DNA from 3 places in the Paenibacillus sp. FW101-FHT12H11 genome. Region 3 is predicted to be linked to each of the others. Evidence: riboswitches for the same ligand, from Rfam matches in the RefSeq annotation. Region 3 holds a riboswitch; each other region holds the start of a gene.
What was found. A riboswitch is a leader RNA that binds a small molecule or an ion and turns the genes downstream of it on or off. The one in region 3 is predicted to bind cyclic di-AMP.
Positions count from the first base shown of each region.

Region 1 (3,241 bases), on a different contig from region 3:
TCAACTAAATAGAGGCCAGTAGTTCCGTTACGTACAGAAAAGACATGGTACAGCTATGGAGACCATCCTAACCCGATGCCGAACTCGCTCATTCCTTGGCAAAAGTAAATGAAAGCGGTATACTTGTTTTGTTAACGTGTGCATTATCGTGAGACGAGATCAATGAAATGAGGTCGGCGACTATGAAAGTGAAAAAGTTAGGACATGCAGGTTTTGACATCTCAAACATAACATTTGGCTGTTGGGAGCTCGGAGGAGGTCCTTGGGAGTTCACGAACGACCAAAATAATATCGAGCTCATCCGTAAAGCGTTCGAGCTGGGCATCACAACGTTTGATACAGCTGAAGGCTACGGCAATGGACACTCGGAAGAGATCGTCGGAGCTGCTCTGTCGGATATACGTAAGCAATGCATTATTACGACGAAGGTGAGCCGAAGCAATCTAGCTCCTCAAGATGTAAGAAGATCGGCAGAAAACAGTTTGAAGCGTTTGAAGACTGACTACATAGATGTTTATTACATTCACTGGCCAAGTTTTGAGATCCCTGTGCAGGATACACTTGGTGAATTTGTGAAGCTGAAAGAAGAAGGCTTGATCCGGGCTATCGGCGTTTCGAATTTTTCTTTGGAGCAGCTGAAAGAAGCCGTAAATTACGCGCAAATCGATGTGATTCAGCCGGAATACAGTTTGCTGCACAGAGCTATCGAGCCAGAGATTTTGCCATTCTGTCAGGAGCATAACGTTGGCGTGATGAGCTACAGCTCGATCGCCAAGGGGATTCTGACAGGTGCTTTCCACCTTCATGGAAAGGCATTGAAAGAGGGAGACTTCCGCAAGGAGAGAAGGCTGTTCCTGCCGGAGCATTTGGAGGCGGAGAAAGAGCTTTTAGCTGTCATGAAAGAAATGGCGGATGCCAAGGACGCTAACGTGACACAGATCGCAATTGCTTGGCTGCTGCACCAGGAAGCACTTACTTCAGCTATTATAGGGACACAGGATGAGCATCATCTTGAAAATAATATCAAAGCGGCCTCATTAGCATTAACCGCCTCAGAGTTAGCAACTTTGAACACAGTCAGCGATCGTGCGCTATCCGTAATCGGCTACACCTAATCGCAGGCAAAACCACCCACTAGGGTGGTTTTTTTTGCCCATTATCCCTAGTATTCCGTACGCAATATGCGACAAAATTCATTGGTAAAACTTACCGTTTTGCAAAGGTTGTACCTACCATTTAAACTATGCTAGTCTAACATAGACAAAAAATGCCGAATCTTGGAGCATCGCAAGCTCTGGTACGGGGGACTTCTTTATTTGGGGTGAATGAGCGCTGCTAGCTGAGCGTACTAGGGAAAACCTCTTCCCGAACCCGTCAACTAACCTCGGAGGCGTCAAGGAGGCAAGGTTTTGAAATCTTTTTCTTCACGTCTTATTTGTTCATGCGCACTATTATGCGCCGCAGTACCGATGTTTACAGCACATTCCGCTCAGGCTGCATCCGCGCCTACGGACCGCCCTGTTAAGGTGCAAGTCAATGATGAGCTTCTGAAGTTTCCGGAAGTTCAGCCTTACATTGATGAGAAGGGCATCATGCAAGTTCCACTCCGAGTATTATCTGAGAAGCTGGGCTATCAGGTGAGCTGGGAGAAGCAAGAGGATCAAATCGAGGTCACACTGGTTAACAAGCAGCAATCCATCTTACTCATTACAGAGCAGCAACAAGCGCTTGTGAACAGTAAGAAGATCAGTTTGGAAAGCAGTCCAACCGTGTACCAAGGGAATACATATGTCCCACTGCGTTTCATCACGGAAACCTTCGGTTCGCCAATTGAATGGAATGAAGCCAATCAGATCGCGATTGTGGATGTGGATGGAAAATCGCACAAGCCAGCCTGGATCGCGCCGCCACCACCAGCTCCAGCACCGGCACCTAAGGTGGCAGCCGCCCCCGTTGTTCCGTCAGTGAGTGAGCAAATTATTCAGACGGCTAACTCCTATATGGGCGTGCGTTATGTATGGGGTGGAACGACGCCGAGTGGTTTTGATTGCTCCGGTTTTGTGCGGTTCCTCTATCAAGCGAAGGGGATCGATTTGCCCCGTACGTCAGCGGAGATGCACAGTGAAGCAGGTACGAAAGTGACGGATTTGAAAGCCGGAGACTTGGTATTTTTTGCTTCGAAAACAGTGAATCACGTAGGCATTTATCTCGGCAACGATCAATTCATTTCAGCGACAACATCCAGAGGCGTGGCTGTGGATAGCCTTTCAAGCGCTTATTGGAGCGCAAGGTATGTCGGAGCGAGAAGAGTTCTGTAAAGATAGGACTATCGAACACTTGTTTCTATGATCTTTCGAATGAAAGGCGTAGAAGGCAGGTGTTTTTTTTCGTTCGCAGAATCATGCGATTTTTATCGAAATTTTATGGTTTTTAGCCTATAATGAAGAAATGTTTGGAAGAAAGAAAGAGCAGGTGAACACGAGCGCATGCAATTAAGTGTCTGGAAGAGTTGGTTTCATAAAAAGAGACATTCGAGTGTAGCAGATAGCATGTATACCGTGGATAAGGGACCTGCAATGCCAGATGAGATCAGGGAAGTTATTCAGCAGTTTTTCCGTACATACAATCATTTCAAAGGGGCTAGAAGCCTGCAAACGGATACGTTTATCAAAGAAGTATTTTACGCAACGAAGCAGGATCCGAAAGATCAGCGAACAGTTGAAGAAATGGAAGCCTATATTCAACATAAGAATGTGCTGAGATTGCGCTTGAAATCTTATGTAATCGACGAGTATCTGAGTCTTGGTGAAAAAATCTGTATGATTGGTGTTACGAGGGAGTTTAGCAACAATCACAAGAATCGCGTCTTGTATTTTCTGATTAAGGAAAATGATTCCTGGAAGTTCCACCATATTGCAAGGTCGCATCATGGCACCATTTTAGATAAATTTCAAGTTAAAGAACAAACGGGTTTCGTCGTAGGAAACGATAAAGCCGCGCTCCTGTTCCTTACACACTCCAGTTCGTTAGATGCTTCCACGTTCATTACGGGAGATTATGTGCATGCGGAGGGGTATTTGGAAGTGGAACAAGAGCCGAGCAGCCATTTGTATTATAGGGTTGTACGGATGAATCGTGTTCACTAGAACGATAAACGATAAAATGATGCCACATACCGTGAGGGTAAGCTTTGCTCTGTCGAGTAACGCTTATTTGGCGTTTGTCCAAGGTTACCTCTTAC
Region 1 covers NZ_JBYTCO010000013.1:496-3,736, forward strand. Annotated here, with positions in the region: gene AC3WTJ_RS33050 (aldo/keto reductase) at 183-1,115, shown strand; cyclic di-AMP (ydaO/yuaA leader) riboswitch at 1,259-1,408, shown strand; gene AC3WTJ_RS33055 (C40 family peptidase) at 1,410-2,318, shown strand; gene AC3WTJ_RS33060 (hypothetical protein) at 2,487-3,146, shown strand; gene AC3WTJ_RS33065 (glycosyltransferase family 2 protein) at 3,231-3,241, opposite strand, start outside.
Region 1: it holds a riboswitch for cyclic di-AMP, as region 3 does, so the genes downstream of both, AC3WTJ_RS33055 (C40 family peptidase) here and AC3WTJ_RS27750 (CAP domain-containing protein) in region 3, are expected to answer to the same signal.

Region 2 (3,241 bases), on a different contig from region 3:
GAAAGTATCGGAATTTAAGTTAACCACTCCTAGGATTATAATAATTGGTTTTGCATTAATAATATTAATCGGTGCTGTTCTTCTTTACTTTCCTGTTTCAGCTGCGAATGGACAGCGTGTTAGTTTTTTAAACGCACTATTTACTTCCACATCAGCAGTTTGTGTAACGGGGTTAATTGTTGTTGATACACCTGTTGCATTTTCAACATTTGGCGAGGTCGTCATCATGATTTTGATTCAAATTGGTGGTTTAGGATTCATGACCTTTGGCGTGTTAATGGCTATTATTATGGGGAAAAAAATTGGTTTAAAAGAGAGACTACTGATACAGCAATCAACAAATTCGTCATCGCCTCAAGGGGTCGTTAGACTCATATTGGGTATTTTTATGATCGCTTTGATAATAGAATCCTTAGGGGCATTAATACTGACTCTTCGCTGGTCGAATGACCTTGGGGCTGCACGCGCTATCTATTATGGCATTTTCCATTCCATCTCAGCTTTCAATAATGCAGGCTTTGCCTTGTGGTCCGATAGTCTAAGCAGGTATGTCGGAGATCCGACGGTGAACATCACGATCGCTTTGTTGTTTATACTGGGTGGCATCGGTTTTACAGTTGTTTTAGATGTGTATGACAAAAAAAGCTGGAGCAAACTATCTCTTAATACAAAGGTTGTTTTGACGACTACGGTTATATTAATTGTATTAGGGGTACTAGTTATATTCTTTATCGAAATAGCTAATCCCAAAACATTTGGAAATCTCAGCTTATCTGAGAAGTTATGGGCAAGCTTCTTTCAAGGAGTAGTACCTCGAACAGCAGGGTTTAACACAATTGATATTGCCTCAATGATGGCGGCTTCACAGTTCTTTATGATTTTTTTAATGTTCGTAGGAGCTTCTTCTGGTTCTACAGGTGGTGGAATTAAAACGAGTACCTTTGCAATATTAGTGTTAGCGGTGTTGACAATTGTTCGTGGGAGGGAAGAACTTCAGCTTTTTCAGAGAAGAATAGTTCAAGATTTGGTCCTTCGCGCGTTGGCAGTCATCATCATATCCCTATTTGTGGTGCTTAGCTCCGCATTTTTGCTTACTTTAACCGAACATAAATTACAGAAGGATTTTTTAGAAATATTGTTTGAGGTTACCTCTGCTTTTGGCACAGTAGGTATGTCAATGGGGCTGACCTATGAACTTTCTCCAATTGGGAAAATCATCATCATGATTACAATGTTCATTGGTCGATTAGGTCCATTAACTCTTGCATTTTCCTTTTCTCAATCCATAAAAAAGCAGCCTTATCGATATGTTGAAGAAAAATTAATGATTGGGTGAAGCAAATCGGTTTTCATTTTTTGATATAACAAGTAAACTAACACTCCTTACTTTTTACATTAGATTTTATAGTAATGAAAATTTTCGTGTGATGTTTGACGAATACAACATTGTTGTGTAATATAAAACTACGCTTAATTTCCGGATTGATAAATTCTGGAAAGCGGGGGAACCAATTTTCTGGGGCGAATCTTCATGTAGGGAACCATCTTTCCCGAGCCCGGCAGCTAACCTCGTCAGCAGTGGATGGGTCAGTTTTTTATTATGCAAATAATTGCATTTTTGACCCGTAGAACGGGTCTTGTTGTTTAATTAGGCCTGTTCATAACGGAGTAGATCGTATTTATTTTACGATCTACTCCGTCATGCGGGTCTATTTTATTTGTCTTATTACACCCATCCATGACCATCTAGACAAAGGAGGATATCGTTTAGAATAATTAAGCATCCAAAAAAACGAATATTTGCTTTTCGAGGAGGATCATCTATGGCACAGCCGAAATATATTACCGATATTGATAAAATCACGGAGATTCCAGAACAGGAACGAAGTAAACTGAAAGCAATTACGGAAAAATTCGTATTTCGTGTGAATGATTATTACTTGAATTTGATTGATTGGTCTGACCCGAACGATCCGATAAAAAAGCTAATCATCCCTAATGAAGGTGAATTATCGGAGTATGGACGTTGGGACGCTTCTGATGAAGACACAAACTATGTTGTCCCTGGTTGTCAACATAAATATAAAACAACTGCCTTATTACTAGTTTCTGAAGTGTGCGGTGCCTATTGCCGATATTGCTTCCGCAAAAGGCTGTTTCGAAATGACGTGAAAGAAGCAGTTACAAATGTTGATCCCGGATTGGCATATATTGAGAGCCATCCTGAAATTAATAATGTATTGCTGACTGGCGGAGATAGTTTAATTCTAGCAACATCGAAACTCAGGAAAATAATTGAACAATTACGTAAAATTGACCATGTAGAAATTATTCGGTTAGGTTCTAAAATTCCTGTTTTTAATCCAATGAGGATTTATGAAGACGAAGCTTTACTTGAACTTATAAGAACATATTCTACAGTCGATAAGCGTATTTATGTGATGGCACATATTAATCACCCAAGAGAAATTACTAAAGAGGCAAAAAGAGCTTTTGAAGCTTTACATAATGCAGGCGCAATCGTTGTCAATCAGACCCCTGTGCTTAAAGGAATTAACGATGATCCTCTGGTCCTAGCTGAATTACTTGATAAGTTATCATGGGCAGGAGTAACGCCGTATTATTTTTTTATAAATCGTCCTGTTGCCGGTAATAGAGAGTTTGTATTACCTTTAGAAAGAGTATACCGGCTAGTTGAAAGTGCGAAGTCTTTAACATCCGGTCTTGGGAAAAGAGTGAGACTATCCATGAGTCACACATCTGGTAAAATTGAAATACTAGCAATTGAAGATGGCAAGGCATATTTAAAATATCATCAGTCACGCGATCAGCAATATGGAAAATTTATCATATTAGATTGCCCTGATGACGCTGCTTGGTTCGATGATCTACCTGGAAGTAAAGAACTTTGGAACAGACCAAAGAAAATAGCAACCAGTGTGATCTCTGCAAATGATCTTCCAGACTTGCCTTTACATTAAGCCAAAAGAATAAAGAAGATCATCTTGGAGGAGTCTGTCAATTTAGGGGCTCCTCTTGTTTATTAGACGTACAAATTAAGTGATATAGATTTTTTTGGGGAGGGAAGTTATGCTAACCACATACGCTATGTTAGAAGAAATAAAAGAAAGAATCGATTACTTAAAATTAAAAGAAATCGAATATAAGAAGGAAAATAATGTAAGCGGTCGGCTAAATGCCAAGACAAGACGGCAAGAATTACAGAGGCTAGTGGAAACTA
Region 2 covers NZ_JBYTCO010000005.1:373,238-376,478, forward strand. Annotated here, with positions in the region: gene AC3WTJ_RS18455 (TrkH family potassium uptake protein) at 1-1,336, shown strand, start outside; cyclic di-AMP (ydaO/yuaA leader) riboswitch at 1,458-1,593, shown strand; gene AC3WTJ_RS18460 (KamA family radical SAM protein) at 1,824-2,981, shown strand; gene AC3WTJ_RS18465 (hypothetical protein) at 3,091-3,241, shown strand, end outside.
Region 2: it holds a riboswitch for cyclic di-AMP, as region 3 does, so the genes downstream of both, AC3WTJ_RS18460 (KamA family radical SAM protein) here and AC3WTJ_RS27750 (CAP domain-containing protein) in region 3, are expected to answer to the same signal.

Region 3 (3,241 bases):
TACCAAATGACATCCAAAGACATTCCCCTATGCATGGCCGCGTGCTTGATCATCACAGTCTTTCAGTGGTTTCGCTTGAAAAACAGACCGGCCAAAGAGAAAGCGGCTTATCTCTCTATTATAGCCTTATGCTGGATGCTAGCGATCGCTTTAGTCATGAATCCGAGTATGCCGGGTCCGACGCAGCTGGTAAATTACATTTTCTACCCTCTCGGTAAACTCTTAGATCATTAAAGGAGCAATTACGGACATGCAGATTGGCGGGAAACAATTATTCTGGATGATCTTGACCATGCAGCTGGGGATGACCATTTTACTGACCATAAATCCATCTATCCAAACTGCAAAGCAAGACGCTTGGCTTTCAACCGTTTGCGCAACCGGAATAGGTGCAGGGGTCGCTTATGTTTGCTCACGGCTCAGTGTATATCATCCAGGGCAAACCATCGTAGAATTCTCCAAGAAATTATTTGGTCGATACATTGGCTATATGGTTATGGTGGTGTATTTCATCTACTGGTATAGCGTGCTTGCGATCATCATAAGGCAATACGCAGAGTTCATTGTTGCGACTATTCTTCCCAAAACTCCGATCCTTGTTCCGATGTTAGCCATGCTCCTCGTAGCGATCTATGTAACCTTCTCGGGCTTAGAGGTTATCGCGAGATGCTGCGAAATTTTAGGGCCCTTAACTTTACTTGGGATTGCTATTCCTCTCTTGCTGAGCCTAAAAAATATCCATATTAACAATATCCTTCCCTTCTATGTGGATACCGGTGCGATGACAATCCTAAAAGGAGCGCTGCCCACTTCAACATTTCTTGGGGATTGCATCCTTCTGCTCGTCATCATGGGCTTTCTTTCAAAGCCTCAAGCTGGGGTGAAACCAGCCATACTCGGAGTGGCTGCGGCTGGTCTGTTAACAAGCATTTCGACTTTCTTAATCCTTTCGGTATTCGGACACATCGCCGCGTCGGGCCAAACGTATCCTTACTTTAATCTGATCCGTTATATCTCCTATTTCGACTTTTTTCAAAACCTCGATTCCTTTGTTATCGCCATCTGGATCATTAGTGTGTTCACCAAAGTGTCTCTCTACTTATTCGTTTGCACTTATGGAACAGCTCAAAGCTTCGGTTTTAAAAAATGGCGACGTATGATTTGGTTCGTAGCACCGGTTATCGCGCTGATTACCTTGATTCCTCGGGACTTTATCGATAGTTCCGTGGTATTTCCACAAAAAATCGCGATCCCTTATTTATTACCCATCCATGGGATCATACTGCCACTCTTGATGTGGGGGGTAGCCAAGTTGAAATATAAATAAAGCCCTTGCGAAATCCCACCTGGGAAATCACAAGGGCTGTTTTTTAAAACTCGCTATAGAGCCTTAGTTGCTGATGAATTCCTGCACCCATTCTCCGTTATAATAGGCAACGCCGATTTTCGTGTAATTAGGGTTCAAAATATTTTCACGGTGGCCCGTGCTGTTCATCCAGGCTTCCATGACCGCCTCTGGTGTAGGTTGTCCTTTGGCAATGTTCTCACCTGCATAGGAATAAGGAATGCCATAAGTGCTCATCATATCAAAAGGTGACCCATAAGTCGGCGATGTATGATCAAAATAGTCGTTGTTGTACATATCTTTGGCTTTATCCAGCGCCATAGCTGTAAGTGCACTGTCACTGGTTAGCGCTTGTAGTCCAGCATTTGCTCGCTCCTGGTTAACTAATGTAACAACTTGGCTGGCAAAAGCGGATTGCGCAGATGTAGCTGGCGTTGATGGTGTTTCTGGAGCAGCTGGTGAAGATGGAGCAGGCGCTGACGGGGCTGGTGTTTGAGAGCCTCCGCTTGTCCCTGTGCTGCCAGGAAGGTTCAACGTCATCCCAGGCCAGATCACGTCCGGGTTGGCAACCTGAGGGTTCGCCTGAATCAGTGAAGTGAGGCTCACGCCATACTTCTGGGAGATCAACCACATGGTATCGTTGCCTGACACCGTGTACGTGGCGGATGCCGCCATGGCTCCACTGGAACTCATAAGGACGCTCAGTCCGATAGCACCGGTTACGACTAGCTGTTTATAACGTTTCAACATAAAAATCTCTCCTTTTTGCGGCCTGCGAGGTTAGCTGTCGGATTCGGGTCAAAGAGTAATCACCCGGTCGCTTTCATTGCGACTTCACCCCAAAGAATGGGTCCCCCGTGCTTTCTAAGAAGCTTCGGCCTTCTAAGTTTTTTGACCATAATCGATCTTTCCGATTGTAACACGGGGTTTTTCCGAAAACATGCCGCAAAATTTTCCAACGCTTTGTGAAAGCGCAATCATCGTGCTGTAAAAAAAATTTCCAACACCATGAATAAAAAACCATAACTTCCACAAAATACTCATACACCAAATAAAGGAGCGAATCCAAATGGCTAGCAGTAGAAGCAATACATTACTTGTGCAACAAGCAAAATCAGCTCTTGAGCAAATGAAATACGAGGTCGCTCAGGAACTAGGTATTCAGATTCCTCAGGACGGGTATTATGGCTACATGGCTACTCGTGATACCGGCGCAATCGGCGGACACATTACGAGAAGATTGATTCAAATCGCCGAGCAACAGCTAAGCGGCAGCAGCACAGGTAATTTTAGACGCATGTAATGTACAAAAAAAAGACTGCACCACCACTTCCTCCTTGGTGATCCAGTCTTTTTTTACATCACAAATTCCATGAAAACCGGCGAACGAAGCCTTCCGTTTCTCGTCCAGTTTTTCGTCTTGATTTTGGCCATTAGCCGCGGTTCCATATAAGCAAAATGATTGTCCTCTTTGTAGACTAAGCGGTGCTTCACGCCATCAAGCGCCTTCTGATGCAGAGGCGTTACCCCGGTCTCAATCACCCCAACCGGAATTTTCAAACCATTCGCTGAATCAATGGACGCCAGCAAAGCAAAATTATTTTTCCTGTAACCAGAAATATAAACATCTGCATAAGTCCAGTTAATCACTTTTTGCCATTGCCTGGAGCGTTTGTTGCTCTCGTACTTGAAATTTTCTTTTTTCGACTTCAAAATGATGCCTTCAAGCCCATCCTGCCGGATTTTCTCAAAATAATCCACCGCTTTACCCTCATAAACCTTCACCCTTTTGTACCTGTCAGTCTCGATGAAAGCTTGCTCCAACAGCTCCTTGCGTTTAAGCAAGGGTAATTCAGTGACATCAATTCCCTTGTATTTTAAAATATCAAATGCAAA
Region 3 covers NZ_JBYTCO010000009.1:351,336-354,576, forward strand. Annotated here, with positions in the region: gene AC3WTJ_RS27735 (Ger(x)C family spore germination protein) at 1-10, shown strand, start outside; gene AC3WTJ_RS27740 (hypothetical protein) at 7-234, shown strand; gene AC3WTJ_RS27745 (GerAB/ArcD/ProY family transporter) at 251-1,327, shown strand; gene AC3WTJ_RS27750 (CAP domain-containing protein) at 1,391-2,095, opposite strand; cyclic di-AMP (ydaO/yuaA leader) riboswitch at 2,100-2,235, opposite strand; gene AC3WTJ_RS27755 (alpha/beta-type small acid-soluble spore protein) at 2,415-2,648, shown strand; gene AC3WTJ_RS27760 (ATP-dependent DNA ligase) at 2,702-3,241, opposite strand, start outside.